Regions from separate parts of the Actinocorallia lasiicapitis genome, predicted to be linked through region 2. Evidence: predicted binding sites of a transcription regulator. Region 2 holds the regulator's gene; the other holds the start of a gene.
What was found. The regulator LexA, encoded in region 2, represses DNA repair genes until DNA is damaged. The targets are predictions, from matches to a motif close to TCGAACANNTGTTCGA.
Positions count from the first base shown of each region.

Region 1 (8,513 bases), on a different contig from region 2:
GTTCGGCGGCCCGTCCGCCTCCAGCACGTAGACGAGATCCGTGCCGACGCCCAGATGGCCCGCCCTGGTGTCCAGGTCGGCCTGCGACGGCCGCTCCGGCGCGCCGCACCCGGCGACCACGACGACGATCGGCACCCAGACGACGGCCTTGCGCATACCGCCTAGCGTTCCACACCTTTCGCCCGCTTCGGGGCGAGCGCGTAACTGGCCGAGATCGCTCCGTCGACGACCAGGACGAGGGTCCACATCCCGATGATCCCGCGCAGCGCCGCGGTCCGCTCGGCGTCGCCGACGTACCAGACGGCCAGGGCGAGCAGCCCGCAGCCGACCGCCCAGGCGAGCAGATGGCGGGCCCACTGCCCCGCCTCGTAGACCGCCCGCGCCCGGCCGTGCTTCGGCCTGGCGGCGGGCCTGGGCGCGCCGTCGAACCTGTGCGCGGCCCACCCGTCCATCCGCCGGTCGATCTGGTGCCCGAACCCCGCCGACACCCCGAGGTAGACGGCGGCCAGCCCGTGCGCCACCCCGATCTCGCCGCCGTCGCGCAGATCGGCCGCGGTGACGGCCAGCAGCACGACGTCCACCACCGGCACCAGGAGCAGCAGCGCCCCGCCGAGCCGGGCGTTGCGCAGTCCGTACCGGACGAGCAGGCCGAGCGCGAGCACCAGCCAGAAGCCGATCTCGCAGGCCACGATCACCGCCACCAGCATGACTCCCCCTTTTTAACACGGTCGTATCACCAACAAAATAACACAGCCGTGCTAGAAAGGACATGTGCCGAAAGTGGTCGATCATGAAACCCGCCGTCGCGAACTCGCCCAGGCGCTCTGGCGCGTCGTCCGGCGCGACGGGGTGGACGCGGTGTCCGTGCGGAGCGTCGCCGCCGAGGCCGGCTGGTCGCCCGGCGCGCTGCGCCACTACTTCCCCGACCAGCGCGAACTGATCGCGGCCGCGATGCGGCTGGTCACCGAGCAGGTCACCGCCCGGATCGGGGCGCTGGACCCCGAAGGCACCCGGGTGGAGAAGGCGCTCGCCTACTTCGAGCAGCTCCTGCCGCTGGACCGGGCACGGCGCACCGAGGCGGAGGTGTGGTTCAGCTTCGTCACCCGGGCACGGCTCGATCCGGAGCTGGCGGCGCTGACCGCGTCCGTCCACGCCGAGCTCCGCGCGTTCATCGCCTCGATCATCACCCAGCTCGAGATCCAGGACCCGACGGCCGCGCCCCGCACGCACGCGCTGATCGACGGGCTCTGCCTCCACCTTCTGCTCTACCCGGAGGCGGTCACCCCGCAGGACGCGCGCGCCCAGCTCCGCGCGGCGCTCACCGCGCTCGTCCGCTGATCACAGCAGGTGCGCGCTGCGCAGGTCGAGACGGCGCAGGACCTTGTCGGCGGCCTCGGGGTCGACACCGGGCTGGGCACGGGCGTCGAGGATCTCGCGCCGCGACGCGGCCAGCATCTCGGCCTCGACCCGGCTCTTGATCGCCACATGGCTGCGGCGCTGGTCGTAGCCCTCGACCAGGTCCTCGGGGACCACGTCGCACAGCTCGCTGACGAGCAGCCGCTGGGTCAGCCGGAGCTTCTGGACCACGTCGGACGGCAGATCCTCCTCGGCGTCCAGCTCGCGGAGCCGGCGCAGCGCGGCGCGGGAGGCGCGGAAGGCCAGATCGCGGATCTCCTGCTCCTCGCCGTCGTCCCCGACCCCGATCTTGAGGACCTTGACCAGCCACGGCAGGGTCAGCCCGGGGATCACCATCGTCACCAGGATGACGGCGAACGCGATGAACTTCAGCTGCTTCGCGTGCGGGGTCTCGGCGGGCAGCGCCAAGGCCAGGGCCAGGGTGGCCAGACCGCGCATCCCGCAGAACGACAGGATGAAGTCCTCCCGCCAGTCGACCGGCATCCCCTCGAGCTTGTCGCCGTGGCGGAAGCGCAGCCAGGCGTTGATCGTGAACAGCCAGACGAACCGCAGCGCGACGATCACCGCGCAGACCACGGCCGCGTGCACCGCCCAGGTGCCCAGCTCACCGTGTTTCGGCAGCACCTGGCGGAGCTGGAGCCCGATCAGCCCGAACGCCAGACCGGTGATCAGCAGTTCGATGGTCTCCCAGAACGCGGTGCCGGTGAGCCGGTCGCTGACGCCCGACTCGTCGTCGCTGGTCTGGCCGAGGTAGAGGCTGCCGGCCAGGACCGCGATGACGCCCGAGGCGTGCACGACGTCGGCCAGCAGGTAGACGGCGAACGGGAAGACCAGGGTGAGGGCGTTGCGGGCGTCGGTGGTGTCCATGTGCTGCTGCACCCAGTTGGCGGCCCAGCCGAGCCCCAGCCCCAGCGCGACCGCCGCCACGACCTCCCAGACGAACAGCAGGACGCCTTCGACCGCCGAGTAGTGGCCGCCGCCGGTGATCGCCGACACCGCCACCGCGTAGATCACCAGGGCGGTCGCGTCGTTGCAGAGCCCTTCGGTCTGCAGGATCGTGACCAGCCGCCGGGGCAGCCCGATGGGTCCGGCGACGGCCTCGGCGGCGACCGGGTCGGGCGGGGCGACCGCGCTGCCCAGCGCGATGGCCGCCGCCACGGTCAGCCCGGTGATCATCATCAGGGTGACGCCCGCCACCGCCGCGACGGTCGCGATCACCAGGAACAGCGCCATCCCGACGATGGTGCGCCTGCGCGCCTGGATCATCCGCCAGGACGTGCGCTGCGCCGCCGCGTAGATCAGCGGCGGGAGGAACAGCGGCAGGATCAGGTCCGGCGAGATCGTGACCTCCGGGATGCCCGGCAGCAGCGCCAGCACCAGCCCGAACAGGGTCACCAGCACCGGATAGGGCCTTCTGATCTTCTCCCCCACACCGACCAGCAGCACCGTGGCCAGCATCAGGATGACGATCAGCCCGAAGGAGATCAGCTCGTGTTCCACACCGCGCATTCTGCCAACGTTCGAGCGCCCGGACGGGCTGCGGCGTGCGTGGTTCCCGGGACAATTTCATTCGAACGCGTGTACGGTGACGACCGAGACGGAGCCGCTGGGGACTTTTCTGTCAGTGCCCGTCGTTAGCCTGGTTCTGGGCCGCCGTCCGCTGCGGGCCCGTCACCGATCCAACTCGTGGGGATACACACCGTGCACAATCGACCCGGGCATGATCGTCTCGTCGTCCGCGGGGCGCGCGAGCACAATCTGAAGGACGTGTCGCTCGACCTTCCGCGCGACTCCCTGATCGTGTTCACCGGCCTGTCCGGGTCCGGCAAGTCCAGCCTGGCCTTCGACACCATCTTCGCCGAGGGGCAGCGCCGGTACGTCGAGTCGCTGTCGGCGTACGCCCGGCAGTTCCTCGGCCAGATGGACAAGCCGAACGTCGACTTCATCGAGGGCCTATCGCCCGCGGTCTCGATCGACCAGAAGTCGACCTCGAAGAACCCGCGCTCGACGGTCGGCACGATCACCGAGGTCTACGACTACCTGCGGCTGCTGTACGCCAGGATCGGCAAGCCGCACTGCCCCGAGTGCGGGCGCACCATCTCCAAGCAGACCCCGCAGCAGATCGTCGACCGGGTGCTGGAGCTACCCGAGGGCACCCGCTTCCAGGTGCTGGCGCCGGTGATCCGCGGCCGCAAGGGCGAGTATCTGGAGCTGTTCCGCGAGCTCCAGACCAAGGGCTTCTCCCGCGCGCTCGTCGACGGCGTGGTGATCAGGCTGGACGAGCCGCCGATGCTGAAGAAGCAGGAGAAGCACGACATCGCCGTGATCGTCGACCGGCTCGCGGTGAAGGACTCCGCGCGACGCCGGCTCGCCGACTCCGTCGAGACCGCGCTCGGGCTGGCGGCCGGCACCCTCGTCCTGGACTTCGTCGACCTCCCCGAAGACGATCCGGGCCGCGAGCGGATGTACTCCGAGCATCTGTACTGCCCGTACGACGACCTGTCGTTCGAGGAACTGGAGCCGCGGTCCTTCTCCTTCAACTCCCCCTACGGCGCCTGCCCCGACTGCACGGGCCTCGGCACCCGGATGGAGGTCGACGCGGAACTGGTCGTCTCCGACGAGGAGCTGTCGCTGGAGGAAGGCGTCATCGGGCCGTGGTCGGGCGGCCACGCCAGCGAGTACTTCGGCCGGCTGCTCCAGGCGCTCGGCGAGGCGATGGGCTTCGCGATGGACGAGCCGTGGCGGAAGATCCCCGCCAAGGCCCGCAAGGCGATCCTGCACGGCCACGACACCCAGGTGCACGTCTCCTACGCCAACCGGTACGGGCGCAAACGCTCCTACTACACGGAGTACGAGGGCGTCATCCCGTGGATCCAGCGGCGGCACGGCGAGGCCGAGTCGGACGCGACGCGTGAGCGCTTCGAGGGCTACATGCGCGAGATCCCCTGCCCCACCTGCAAGGGCGCGCGGCTCAAGCCCCTCATCCTCAACGTCAAGATCGACGGCCGGTCGATCGCCGAGATCGCCGCGCTGCCGATCGGCGAGTGCGCCGAGTTCCTGCGCGGCATGGTCCTCAACGACCGCGACATGCACATCGCCGAACAGGTCCTGAAGGAGGTCAACGCCCGGCTGGGGTTCCTGCTGGACGTCGGGCTCGACTATCTGACCCTCGACCGGGCGTCGGCGACTCTGGCCGGCGGTGAGGCGCAGCGGATCAGGCTCGCCACCCAGATCGGCTCCGGGCTGGTCGGCGTGCTGTACGTCCTGGACGAGCCGTCGATCGGCCTGCACCAGCGCGACAACTCCCGGCTGCTGGAGACCCTGCTGCGGCTGCGCGACATCGGCAACACCCTGATCGTCGTCGAGCACGACGAGGACACCATCCGGGCGGCCGACTGGGTCGTCGACATCGGCCCGGGCGCCGGCGAGCACGGCGGCCAGGTCGTCGTGTCCGGCACCGTCGAGGACCTGCTGACGTCGGAACGGTCGCTGACCGGGCAGTACGTGTCCGGGCGGCGGCAGATCGAGGTGCCCGCGATGCGGCGGCCCCGCACCAAGGGACGGGAGATCGTCGTCAAGGGGGCGTCGGAGCACAACCTGCAGAACGTGGACGTCGCGTTCCCGCTCGGGGTGTTCACGGCCGTCACCGGGGTGTCGGGGTCCGGCAAGTCGACCCTGGTCAACGACATCCTCTACAACTCGCTCGCCAAGCATCTGCACCACGCGAAGTCGGTGCCCGGCAAGCACAAGCGGATCACCGGGCTCGACCAGCTCGACAAGGTCGTGCACGTCGACCAGTCGCCGATCGGCCGCACCCCGCGCTCCAACCCGGCCACCTACACGGGCGTCTTCGACCACATCAGGAAGCTGTTCGCGGCCACCACCGAGGCGAAGGTCCGCGGCTACCAGCCGGGCCGCTTCTCCTTCAACATCAAGGGCGGCCGCTGCGAGAACTGCGCGGGCGACGGCACCATCAAGATCGAGATGAACTTCCTGCCGGACGTGTACGTGCCGTGCGAGGTCTGCCACGGCGCCCGGTACAACCGCGAGACCCTCGAGGTGCACTACAAGGGCAAGACCATCGCCGACGTCCTCGACATGCCGATCGAGGAGGCCACCGAGTTCTTCGAGCCGATCACCGCGATCCACCGGCATCTGAAGACCCTCAACGACGTCGGGCTCGGTTATGTCCGGCTGGGCCAGTCCGCGCCGACCCTGTCGGGCGGCGAGGCCCAGCGCGTCAAGCTGGCCTCCGAGCTTCAGCGGCGCTCGACCGGGCGCACCATCTACGTCCTGGACGAGCCGACCACGGGCCTGCACTTCGAGGACATCCGCAAACTCCTGGGCGTCCTCAACGGCCTGGTCGACAAGGGCAACACCGTCCTGGTCATCGAGCACAACCTGGACGTCATCAAGACCGCCGACTGGATCGTCGACATGGGCCCCGAAGGCGGTTCGCGCGGCGGCACCGTCGTCGCGGTCGGCACCCCCGAACAGATCGCCCAGGTGCCCGAAAGCCACACCGGGCAGTACCTCTCCAAGATCCTCAACTGACCTGACGCCCCGAGGCCCCCGAGCGACGCGCCGGGGGCCTCCTCGCGTCAGAAGAGGGGTTCGGGGAGGAGCCCTTCGAGGGCCAGGAGGTGGCGTTTGGTGGTGAGGCCGCCGCCGAAGCCGCCCAGTTCGCCGCTGGAGTTGACGACCCGGTGGCAGGGGACGATCACCGGGAGCGGGTTGGACGCCATCGCGACGCCCACCGCGCGCGACGCGTCGGGCTCCCCCGACCAGGTGGCCAGATCGCCGTAGGAAGTCGTCTGGCCGTAGGGGACGCGCTCGTGGAGGAGTGTGAGGATCCGCAGGTTGAACCCGTGGGACAGCCGCCAGTCGAAGGGCAGATCGAACTCCTTCAGATCGCCGGCGAAGTAGGCGGAGAACTGGGCGATCGCCTCGCAGAGGCCGCCGCGGACGGGACGCAGGCCCGTCCGCTCGCCGAGCCGCTGCACGCGCAGCTCGGCGTCATGAGCGTGGAAATGCACGTTGACCAGGCCGTTGTCGGTCTCCGCGAGCAGCAGCGGGCCGATCGGCGTCTGGAGGACCGTCCAGCCGAAGGTGTCCATGACCCCAGCGTAGGAGGGCCCACCGACAGTTTCCGGCGGGAACCGGACGTCGAGCCTCCCGCGGGGCGTCAGCCGAGCCAGCGCTGGATGCCCGCGATCCGCCGCCGGCACTCCTCCGCCCGCAGATGGTCGCCGAGCGCCGCGTGGGAGTCCGACTGGGCGCGGAGCGCGGCGATCTGACCGCGGTGGTCTCCCATCTCGGCCCGCACCTCCAGCTCGGTCTCGAAATGGGCGACGGCCTGCTCGTGGCGTTCCTGCCGCTGGCAGACCAGGCCGAGGGTGTGGTTGGCGGACGACCGGTTGCGGCGGTCACCCAGCTCCGTCGCGATCGCCAGGGCCCGTTCGGAGCAGCGGCGGGCGTCGGCGAGCCGGCCGAGCAGCACATAGGTGTCGCCGAGGTTGACGCGGGCGGTGGCGATGCCCTGCCGGTCCCCCACCTCCTCCATGATCTTCAGTGCGTGCAGGGAGGTCTCGGCGGCCTCCCGGGGACGTCCGGTGCGGCGCTGGATCAGGGCGAGGGTGTCCATTCCGGTGCCCAGGCCGATCCGGTCGTCGATGTCGCCGCGGATCCGCAACGACACCTCGATCGCCTGCTCGGCCTCCTCGTGCAGCTCCAGCCGCAGATAGGTGCGAGCGAGGCTGCCGAGCGCGGCGGCCTCGCCTTCGCGCGCGCCGAGCTCCTGGAACAGGGCCAGCGCCTCCAGCCCGAGCAGAACGGCCTCGCGGACCCGTCCGAGCCGACGTTCGAGCTTGCCCAGATAGTCCAGATCGTGCGCCTCCCCTGCGAGATCGCCGACCAGCCGCCGGATCTCCAGCGACCGGCGCAGGTTCTCGCGCGCCTCCGGGTACCGGCCGAGCGAGTAGTAGGCGGCGCCGAACAGGGCGGTGGCCTCGGCCTCCGCCGACCGGTGCTGGATGGCGCGGACCACACGCAGCGCGTCGGCGCAGTGCGTGACGGCCTCGGCGTACCTGGCCTCGCTGATGCAGACCCTGGCCAGGATCACCAGCGCCTCGCCCTCACCGTCGCGGGCGCCGACCGAACGGTAGATGCCCAGGGCGAGCCCGGCGTCCCTGCGGGCCATGTCGCCGTTGCCGAGCTGCTGGTGGATCCGGGCCAGCTCGCTGCGGGCGTCGGCCTCGCCGTGCCGGTGCTCCAGCTCCTGCCGCACCTCCAGGGCCTCGAGCGCGAAGACCATCGCCCGCTGGAAACCGCCCCGGTGCCGGTGCACCCGCGCCAGGGTGAGCAGGGTCTCGGCCTGGCCGCGCCGGTCCAGGAGCGCCTGCCGCAGCTCCAGCGCGTGGGTGGCGTAGGCGTAGGCGCTGTCGTACTTGCCGAGCCGCAGATGGCTCTGGGCGAGGACATCCAGGGCGCGCGCCTCACCGCCCGGCTCGTCGAGGGCCCGGTGCAGGTCTCTGGCCTCCTCCGCGTGCTCGATCGCGACGCTCTGCCGGCCCAGCATCACGTACACCGCGGCCAGCGTGTCCAGGACGGACGCCTCACCCGACCGGTCGCCGAGCGCCTTGAACCCGCGCCGCGCGTCCTCGCCGTAGCCGATGGCCCGCACACAGCGCCCCAGCTCCAGATGCGCGACGGACAGATGGTGCAGCATGACGGCCGCTGCGCCCCAGTCCGAAACGGTCTGCGCCGACGACAGCCCGATCCGGTGCACGGTGATCGTGTCCTCGCTGTACCGGCGGAACTCCAGGAAGTCGTAGAGCGCCGCGGCCAGCGCGTGGGCCGTGCGGTGCAGGCCGAGCCGCGCCGACTGGCGGACCGAGGAGACCAGGCAGCGGCGTTCGGCCTCGAACCACGCGAACGCCTGCGCACGGCCGTCGCCGGTGAGGGCGCGTCCCTCCTGCGTCGCCTCACCGAGATAGAACGACAGCAGCCGGCGCTGGGCGTTCTGACGGTCGTTCTCGGCGTCCTCGAGCAGGCCGAGGTCGCGGGAGAAGTCACGGAGCAGATCGTGCAGCCGGTAC
Region 1 covers NZ_BAAGZI010000217.1:980-9,492, reverse strand. The annotation lists partial or broken gene ACYVE7_RS21700 (hypothetical protein) at 1-156, opposite strand, end outside; gene ACYVE7_RS21695 (hypothetical protein) at 162-707, opposite strand; gene ACYVE7_RS21690 (TetR/AcrR family transcriptional regulator) at 781-1,338, shown strand; gene ACYVE7_RS21685 (Na+/H+ antiporter) at 1,339-2,925, opposite strand; gene uvrA (excinuclease ABC subunit UvrA) at 3,118-5,970, shown strand; gene ACYVE7_RS21675 (methylated-DNA--[protein]-cysteine S-methyltransferase) at 6,018-6,533, opposite strand; partial or broken gene ACYVE7_RS21670 (tetratricopeptide repeat protein) at 6,602-8,513, opposite strand, start outside.
Region 1: a site for LexA is predicted at 2,987-3,002, ahead of uvrA (excinuclease ABC subunit UvrA). Genes of this name have one in related genera too.

Region 2 (8,513 bases):
CTGACGGTCAGCGACGGCGCCAAGACCGGGACGGCGACGGTGCCCGTCACGGTCGGCAACCGAAGACCGACCGGAACGATCACCTCACCGGTCGACGAGGCCAAGTACAACGCCGGCGACGTCATCTCCTACTCGGCCACCGGCACCGACCCCGAGGACGGCACCCTCCCGGCGAGCGCCTACTCCTGGTCAGTGATCTTCCACCACGCCGACCACATCCATCCGTTCCTCGGCCCGGTCAACGGCGTCAAGAACGGCACCTTCACGATCCCGCGGAACGCCGACAACCTGGACACCACCTGGTACGAGATCAAGCTGACCGTCACCGACGCGGGCGGCCTCACCCACACCTCCTCGGTCGACGTGAAGCCGAACCTCGTCACGCTGACCTTCAACGCCACCCCGGCGGGCGCGAAGTACACGATCGACGGCATTCCCTTCACCGGCGCCCACACCGAGCAGGCCGTCGTCGGCGTGGACCGGGTGCTCGGCGCGCCGTCCCAGACGATCGGCGGCACGCCGTACGTGTTCGGCTCGTGGAGCGACGGCGGCACGGCCACCCACACCGTCCGCACCCCGGCCGCCGACACCGCCTACACGGTCGCCTACACCGAGGTCACCCAGCCGCCCGCGCCCTGGACCAGCACCGACATCGGCGCGCGCACCCAACAGGGCTCGACCTCCTACAACGCCGGCACCTTCACCGTCACCGGCCACGGCAACGACATCTGGGGCGACACCGACGAGTTCCGCTTCGTCCACCAGCCGCTCAACGGCGATGGATCGATCATCGCCAGGCTGACGTCGCAGACGAACACCGCCGGCTGGGCCAAGGCCGGCATCATGATCAAGGAGACGGCCACTGAGGGCGCCAAGTACGCCGCGGTCGCCGCCACGCCGGCCCACGGCATGCACTTCCAGTTCAACTTCACCGGGGACTCGGGCGAGAACGCCTACACCTTCCCCAACGGCTGGATGAAGCTGACCCGCACCGGCAACCTGTTCACCGCCTACAAGTCGCCGGACGGGGTCGCCTGGACCCCCATCGGCACCACGACCCTGTCCATGGCGGCCAACGTCAAGGTCGGGCTGTTCGTGTCGGCGCACGAGCTGAACCTGCCCGACACGGCCACCTTCGACAACGTGTCCGTGGTCGGCGATGGGTCGGCCGGCGCGCCGCCCTCGCCCTGGCAGCGGGTCGACCTCGGAGGGGCCGTCCCCGCGGGCTCGGCCACCTACACCAACGGCTCGTTCACCGTGAAGGGCGCGGGCAGCGACATCTGGGGCACCGCCGATCAGGCGTCCTATCTGTGGCAGCCTCTCGCAGGCGACGGCACGATCACCACTCGGGTGGCGTCGCAGACCAACACCTCCGACTGGGCCAAGGCCGGTGTCATGGTGAAGGCGGGGACCGCGACCGGAGCGCCGTACGCGGCGCTGATGACCACGCCGGGCCACGGCCAGGCGCTCCAGTGGAACTTCAACCAGTCCACCGGCGCGGGAACGGCCACCGGGCCCGTCTGGCTGAGGCTCGTGCGGCGCGACACCACCGTCACGGCCTTCACCTCGCCCGACGGGACGGCCTGGACCCAGCGGGGCACCGCGACCGTCGCGCTCGGCACCTCGGCCACCGTGGGGCTGTTCGTCTGCTCCCACAACGGCGGGACGCTCGGCACCGGGGTCTTCGACCAGGTCAGCGTCACCACCGACACCCAGTGGGTGCAGGAGGACATCGGCGGGCCCGCCCTCGCCGGCGACTCCTCGGTGAGCGGCTCCCTGATCACCGCCACCGGCTCGGGCGGCGACGTGTGGAACGACGTCGACCAGGCCAGATACGTGCACCAGTCGCTGTCCGGCGACGGCACCGTGGTCGCGCATCTCACCGGGCAGACCGGCGGCGACCCAGAATGGGCCAAGGCCGGGATCGTGATCAAGAGCGCGGCCACCTCGCTGTCGCCGTACGTCACCCTGTCCAGATCCACCGGCCACGGCGTCCACCTCCAGGCCAACAACGGGCTGTTCGACGCGGCGGGCAGCACAACGCCCACCGCGGACGTCTGGCTGAAGCTCGTCAGGGCGGGGGACACCTTCACCGGCTGGGAGTCGCCCGACGGCGTCACCTGGACCAGGGTCGGCTCGGTGACCAGGACCCTGGCCGCGGGGGCCAGAGCGGGCGTGTTCGTCACCTCGCACGACAACGGCAGCCTCTCCACGGCCACCTTCACCGACGTCAGCGTGGCTCCACGGCCCGCCAGCGGCCTGCCCGCCGGGTGGGCGCACCAGGACGTCGGCCCGGTCGGCCTGGCCGGCAACGCCTATCTGGACGGCCGCACCTACGTCGTCACCGGCGGCGGAGCGGACATCTGGGGCACCGCCGACCAGTTCCACTACGCCTACCGGTCGCTGCCGGGCGACGGCAGCATCGTGGCCAGGATCGTCACCCAGGAGAACACCTCGCCCTGGGGCAAGGCCGGCGTCATGATCAAGCAGTCGACGACGGCGGGCTCGGCGTACGCCGCGCTGATGCTCACCCCGGAGAACGGGCTCAACCTGCAGACGGGCTTCAACACGAACGTGGGCGGGGGAGCGGCCACAGCCCCCGTCTGGGTGCGGCTGACCCGGTCGGGCTCCGTGGTGTCGGCCTACCGGTCGGCTGACGGGGAGACCTGGACCCTCGTCGGCACGGCCACCGTCACGGGCGCCGCGACCATCGGGTTGTTCTCCTGCGCCCACGACAACGGCAAGACCTCCACCACCACGTTCGACGGGGTGGTGGTCAGCTAGCCGGGAAACGCCCGGGCCCCCGCGATCGGTGATCGCGGGGGCCCGGCTACGTTCCGCCGCTGGGTGTCGCTCAGATCTTGCGCAGCACCGCGACGACCTTGCCCAGCACGCTGGAGGAGTCGCCGGGGATGGGCTCGTAGGCCGAGTTCTGCGGGATCAGCCAGACATGGCCGTCCTTGCGCTTGAAGGTCTTGACCGTGGCCTCGCCGTCGATCATCGCGGCGACGATGTCGCCGTTGTCGGCGTCGGGCTGCTGCCGGACCACGACCCAGTCGCCGTCGGCGATGGCGGCCTCGATCATCGAGTCGCCCTGGACCTTCAGCAGGTAGTGCTCGCCCTCGCCGACCAGCTGCTTGGGCAGGGTGAAGATGTCCTCGACCGACTCCTCGGCGAGGATCGGGCCGCCCGCGGCGATCCGGCCGACCAGCGGCACGAACGCGGGGGTCGGGCCCTCGCTGTACTCGTCGTCCGTGACCACGGGACGGGCGCCGCCGGGGCCGCGCACCTCCACGGCGCGCGGACGGTTCGCGTCGCGCCGGAGGTAGCCCTTGCGCTGCAGCGTGCGCAGCTGGTGCGAAACGCTGGACGTGCTGGTCAGCCCGACGGCCTCGCCGATCTCCCGCATCGACGGCGGGTAACCCCGCCGCTGGACGGAGTCCCGGATCACCTCGAGCACCATCCGCTGGCGCTGGGTGAGACCGCTCTCGTCCAGGGGTCCGTCGGGCGTCTCCGAGACCTTGCTCATGGCGCCTTCGCCTCCTGTCTCGTTGTGTACAGCGATTGGGGTGGTGTCTCGTGCACACAGAACGTTATCGCCTCGGCGACCAATGATCAAACAATTGTTCGAGATTGGTGCTGGCGTTTTACGGCTCCCATGCGCTAGAACATCGTACATCTGTTCTATCGAATAGCTATTCGAAGAGGTGGCGTGATGGGGGAGCGGCAGCCGGTCAGGCTCACCCGGCGGGGGCGGGTCGTCGTGGTGGGGTTCGCGGTGTTCGTCGTGCTCGGGCTCGGTGCGGGCGGACGGGTGGCGTTCGCCGGCGGCGGCGAGGGCCGTTCGGGGACCGTCGTGGTCGAGCCCGGTGACACGCTGTGGAGCATCGCGTCGAGCGCCGAGCCCCATGCGGATCCGCGGCTGGTGATCGAGCGGATCATCAAGCTCAACGGACTGCCCGGGGTGATCATCGAGCCTGGTCAGGAGCTGATTCTGCCCTGAGAATCCCGCGACACGCCGGACGGCCCCGGTGTGACAAGGCTCTATTGCGGGGAAGGCCGGTTCGGCTTGCGTAGCGGGTGGCGGAGCTCTAGGTTTAGACCACAACATCTAGTAGTTACAGAGATGTAGTTCGCCACAGGTTGTGTTGTCGGAAGGCAGGAGAAGGAAGATGCACTGTCCGTTCTGCCGCAACACCGACAGCCGGGTCATCGACAGCCGCTCGACCGAGGACGGGGCCGCCATCCGGCGCCGCCGCTCGTGCCCGGAGTGCGGCAAACGATTCACCACTCAGGAGAGCGTGCTCCAGATGGTGGCCAAGCGCAGCGGGGTCACCGAGCCGTTCCTCCGGGAGAAGATCATCGCCGGGGTGCGCAGGGCCTGTCAGGGCCGCCCGGCCGACGAGGATGCGCTGGCCCTGCTGGGCCAGAAGGTCGAGGAGGCCATCCGGGCGACCGGAGCCGCCGAGATCCAGTCCCACGAGATCGGACTGGCGATCCTGGGACCTTTGCAGGAGCTGGACGAAGTCGCCTACCTGCGATTCGCCTCCGTCTACCGGGGGTTCGAGTCGCTCGAGGACTTCGAGAAGGAGATCGACGCCCTGCGGAGGGTGGCGTCCGAGCCGGAATGAGGAAGCCGGCGCGAACGCTGTAACCGACACGAGCAACCAAGAACCGAAACGCCCCGAACGTGTGGTCGCCCGGCCACGCGGTCGTCCGGGCGTTATCAGCCATGTGTTGAGAGCTGGGGGAAGAACTATGACGGAGACGGTCAGCGGGCCGGCTCGGGGCAAGGCGCGCCGCAAGGGTCTGAAGATGCAGCGGATCTTCACCAAGCCCGGCGTGCACCCCTATGACGAGATCAGCTGGGAGCGTCGTGACGTCGTCATGACCAACTGGCGCGACGGGTCCGTCAACTTCGAGCAGCGGGGCGTCGAGTTCCCCGCCTTCTGGTCGGTCAACGCCGCCAACATCGTCACCACCAAGTACTTCCGCGGCGCCGTCGGCACCGCGCAGCGCGAGGTCTCGCTCAAGCAGCTCATCGACCGCGTCGTCGACGTCTACACCCGCACCGGGGTGGAGCAGGGCTACTTCGCCTCCGACGAGGACGCCGAGATCTTCGAGCACGAACTGAAGTACGCGCTCGCCCACCAGGTGTTCAGCTTCAACTCGCCGGTCTGGTTCAACGTCGGCACGAAGTCGCCGCAGCAGGTCAGCGCCTGCTTCATCCTCTCCGTGGACGACCAGATGGAGTCGATCCTGGAGTGGTACAAGGAAGAGGGCGTGATCTTCAAGGGCGGCTCGGGCTCGGGGGTCAACCTCTCGCGCATCCGCTCGTCCAAGGAACTGCTGTCCTCCGGCGGCACCGCCAGCGGCCCCGTCTCGTTCATGCGCGGCGCCGACGCCTCCGCCGGAACCATCAAGTCGGGCGGCGCGACCCGCCGCGCGGCCAAGATGGTCGTCCTGGACGTCGACCACCCCGACATCGCCGAGTTCATCCAGACCAAGGCGCGGGAAGAGGACAAGATCCGCGCCCTGCGCGACGCCGGCTTCGACATGGACCTGGGCGGCAAGGACATCGTGTCCGTGCAGTACCAGAACGCCAACAACTCGGTCCGGGTCTCGGACGAGTTCATGCACGCCGTCGAGGTCGACGGCGAGTTCGGGCTGCGCGGCCGCCTCAACGGCGAGATCATCGAGACCGTCCGCGCCAAGGACCTGTTCCGGTTGATGGCACAGGCCGCTTGGGAGTGCGCCGACCCCGGCATCCAGTACGACGACACGATCAACGACTGGCACACCTCGCCGGAGTCGGGCCGGATCACCGCGTCCAACCCCTGCTCGGAGTACCTGCACCTGGACAACTCCTCGTGCAACCTCGCCTCGATCAACCTGCTGAAGTTCCTGAAGGCCGACGACACCTTCGACATCGAGCCGTTCCGCAAGCTGGTCGAGCTGATCATCACCGCGATGGACATCTCGATCACCTTCGCCGACTTCCCGACCGAGAAGATCACCGAGACCACCCGGGCCTTCCGCCAGCTCGGCATCGGCTACGCCAACCTCGGCGCGCTGCTCATGGCCACCGGCCACGCCTACGACTCCGAAGGCGGCCGCGCCATCGCCGCGGCGATCACCTCGCTGATGACCGGTACCGCCTACCGCCGCTCCGCTGAGCTGGCCGGGGCCGTCGGCGTCTACGACGGGTACGCCCGCAACGCCGAAAGCCACAAGCGCGTCATGCGCAAGCACGCCGCCGCCAACGACGAGATCCGCGCGCTCGACGGGATGGACCGGGCGATTCTCGCCGAGGCCACCCGCGAGTGGGAGGCGTGCCTCAAGCTCGGCGAGAAGAACGGCTACCGCAACGCGCAGGCGTCGCTGCTCGCGCCGACCGGCACCATCGGCCTGATGATGGACTGCGACACCACCGGCATCGAGCCCGACCTGGCGCTGAAGAAGTTCAAGAAGCTCGTCGGCGGCGGCTCCATGGAGATCGTCAACCACACGGTGCCGCGTGCGCTGCGCAACCTCGGCTACCAGGGCGAGCAGGTCGAGGCGATCGTCGAGTACATCGCCGAGCACGGCCACGTCGTCGACGCGCCCGGCCTCAAGCGCGAGCACTACGAGGTGTTCGACTGCGCGATGGGCGAGCGGTCGATCAGCCCGATGGGCCACGTGCGGATGATGGCGGCGGCCCAGCCGTTCCTGTCCGGCGCGATCTCCAAGACGGTCAACATGCCGGAGACCGCCACCATCGAGGACATCGAGAAGGTGTACTTCGAGGGCTGGAAGATGGGGCTGAAGGCCCTGGCGATCTACCGGGACAACTGCAAGGTCGGCCAGCCGCTGTCGGTGGCCAAGAAGAAGGAGGAGCCGGCCGCGGTGGCCGCTCCCGTCGTCGCCGCCGCTCCGGCGGAGGTGCGCCCGGTCCGCAAGCGGCTGCCGAAGAAGCGGTCGGCGACAGTCACCCGGTTCTCCGTCGCGGGCGCCGAGGGCTACATGACGGCCTCGACGTACGAGAACGACGAGCTCGGCGAGGTGTTCCTCAAGCTCGGCAAGCAGGGCTCCACCCTGGCCGGTGTGATGGACGCCTTCTCCATGGCGATCTCGATCAGCCTCCAGTACGGGGTTCCGCTGGAGACGTGGGTCGACAAGTTCACCAACATGCGGTTCGAGCCGGCCGGGATGACCGACGACCCGGACATCCGGATGGCCAGCTCGATGATGGACTACATCTTCCGCCGGCTGGCGCTCGACCACCTGCCGTATGAGTCCCGCGCCGAGCTCGGCATCTTCTCCGCCGAGGAGCGGGCCCTCCAGGCGGAGGGCGGCGACCCCGCCACCCTCCACGCCGGGGTCGACGAGGAGATCGAGGCGCTCGCCCAGTCCGCCCCGATCTCCCTGAAGCCGCTCCCCGTCGTCCCGGTCCCCGCGGCCCGTGTCGACGCCACGGAGTCCCACGGACGTCGCACCGCCGACGCCCCGCTCTGCATGACCTGCGGAACCAACATGCGTCCCGCCGGCTCCTGCTACGTCTGCGAGGGCTGCGGCTCCACCAGCGGCTGCAGCTAGCCGTCACCGCTTCACCCGTGAGGGGGATCCGAGTTCGCTCGGGTCCCCCTCACGCGTTTCCGGGCGAGGTCAGGGGCGCGGGTCGGGAGGTGGGAGACGCGGCGGCGGGAGGGGGAAGGCGGGTTTGAAGGTCGGGGGCGGGGTGGCCGGGGCGGGATGGGCGGAGAGGTAGAGGGTGCGGAGTTCGGCGGCGGTGCAGGGGTGCAGGCCGGTGGAGGTGACACGCCAGGCGCGGAGCGCCGGCTTGGTGGGGTGGTGGGTGTGGAGGAGGACCAGGGACGGCTCCCCGAGGACGTGGGCGGCGCCCAGGAGATCGCAGAAGGCGTCCGGGGCCGGGCGGAGGAAGGTCAGGAGCGGGGACGGGGTGGGGGAGAGAGTCGCCACGGCGTGGGCGCGCAGAGCGCCCAGCGTGACGGTGAGGGTGTGGGTGCCGGGGCCCGCGCCCGTCAGGAGGGCGGGGAGGGTGGCGGCGGCGAACTCGTCGGAACGGGTGCGCATCCAGGCCAGTTCCGCTTCGTTGGCGGACTCCTCGGCGAGGAGCTCGTCGACGGACTGGAGGGTGCGTTCGTCGTCGAGGAGCAGGGTGAGGGCGTGCAGGACGGTGGGCAGCGGCTCGCCCCGGTAGATCAGGGGCGGGAGGAGCCGCGGTTCGGCCGCGAACGCGGCGCGGGAATCGGGTGCGTCGGGAGGCCACTCCAGCTCGGTGCAGAAACGCAGGTAGGCGGGGACGTCGAGCGGGTAGAGGCAGACCTCCGCGGCGGTCCGGCCCAGGGCGTTCAGCGTTAACGCCAGGGCGTTCAGATATGCGGTGTGCGCGGGGAAAGCCCGCGACGGGCAGGCCGCCGCCAGCATCCGCAGATCCTCTTCACGGCAGAGCACGGGCAGCGCCGCGCAGACCAGCCCGACGGCCGGCCGCTCCCGCCCCGTCGATCGACGAG
Region 2 covers NZ_BAAGZI010000038.1:366-8,878, reverse strand. The annotation lists gene ACYVE7_RS07290 (PQQ-dependent sugar dehydrogenase) at 1-2,784, shown strand, start outside; gene lexA (transcriptional repressor LexA) at 2,855-3,529, opposite strand; gene ACYVE7_RS07280 (LysM peptidoglycan-binding domain-containing protein) at 3,716-4,003, shown strand; gene nrdR (transcriptional regulator NrdR) at 4,173-4,631, shown strand; gene ACYVE7_RS07270 (vitamin B12-dependent ribonucleotide reductase) at 4,759-7,575, shown strand; gene ACYVE7_RS07265 (hypothetical protein) at 7,645-8,513, opposite strand, start outside.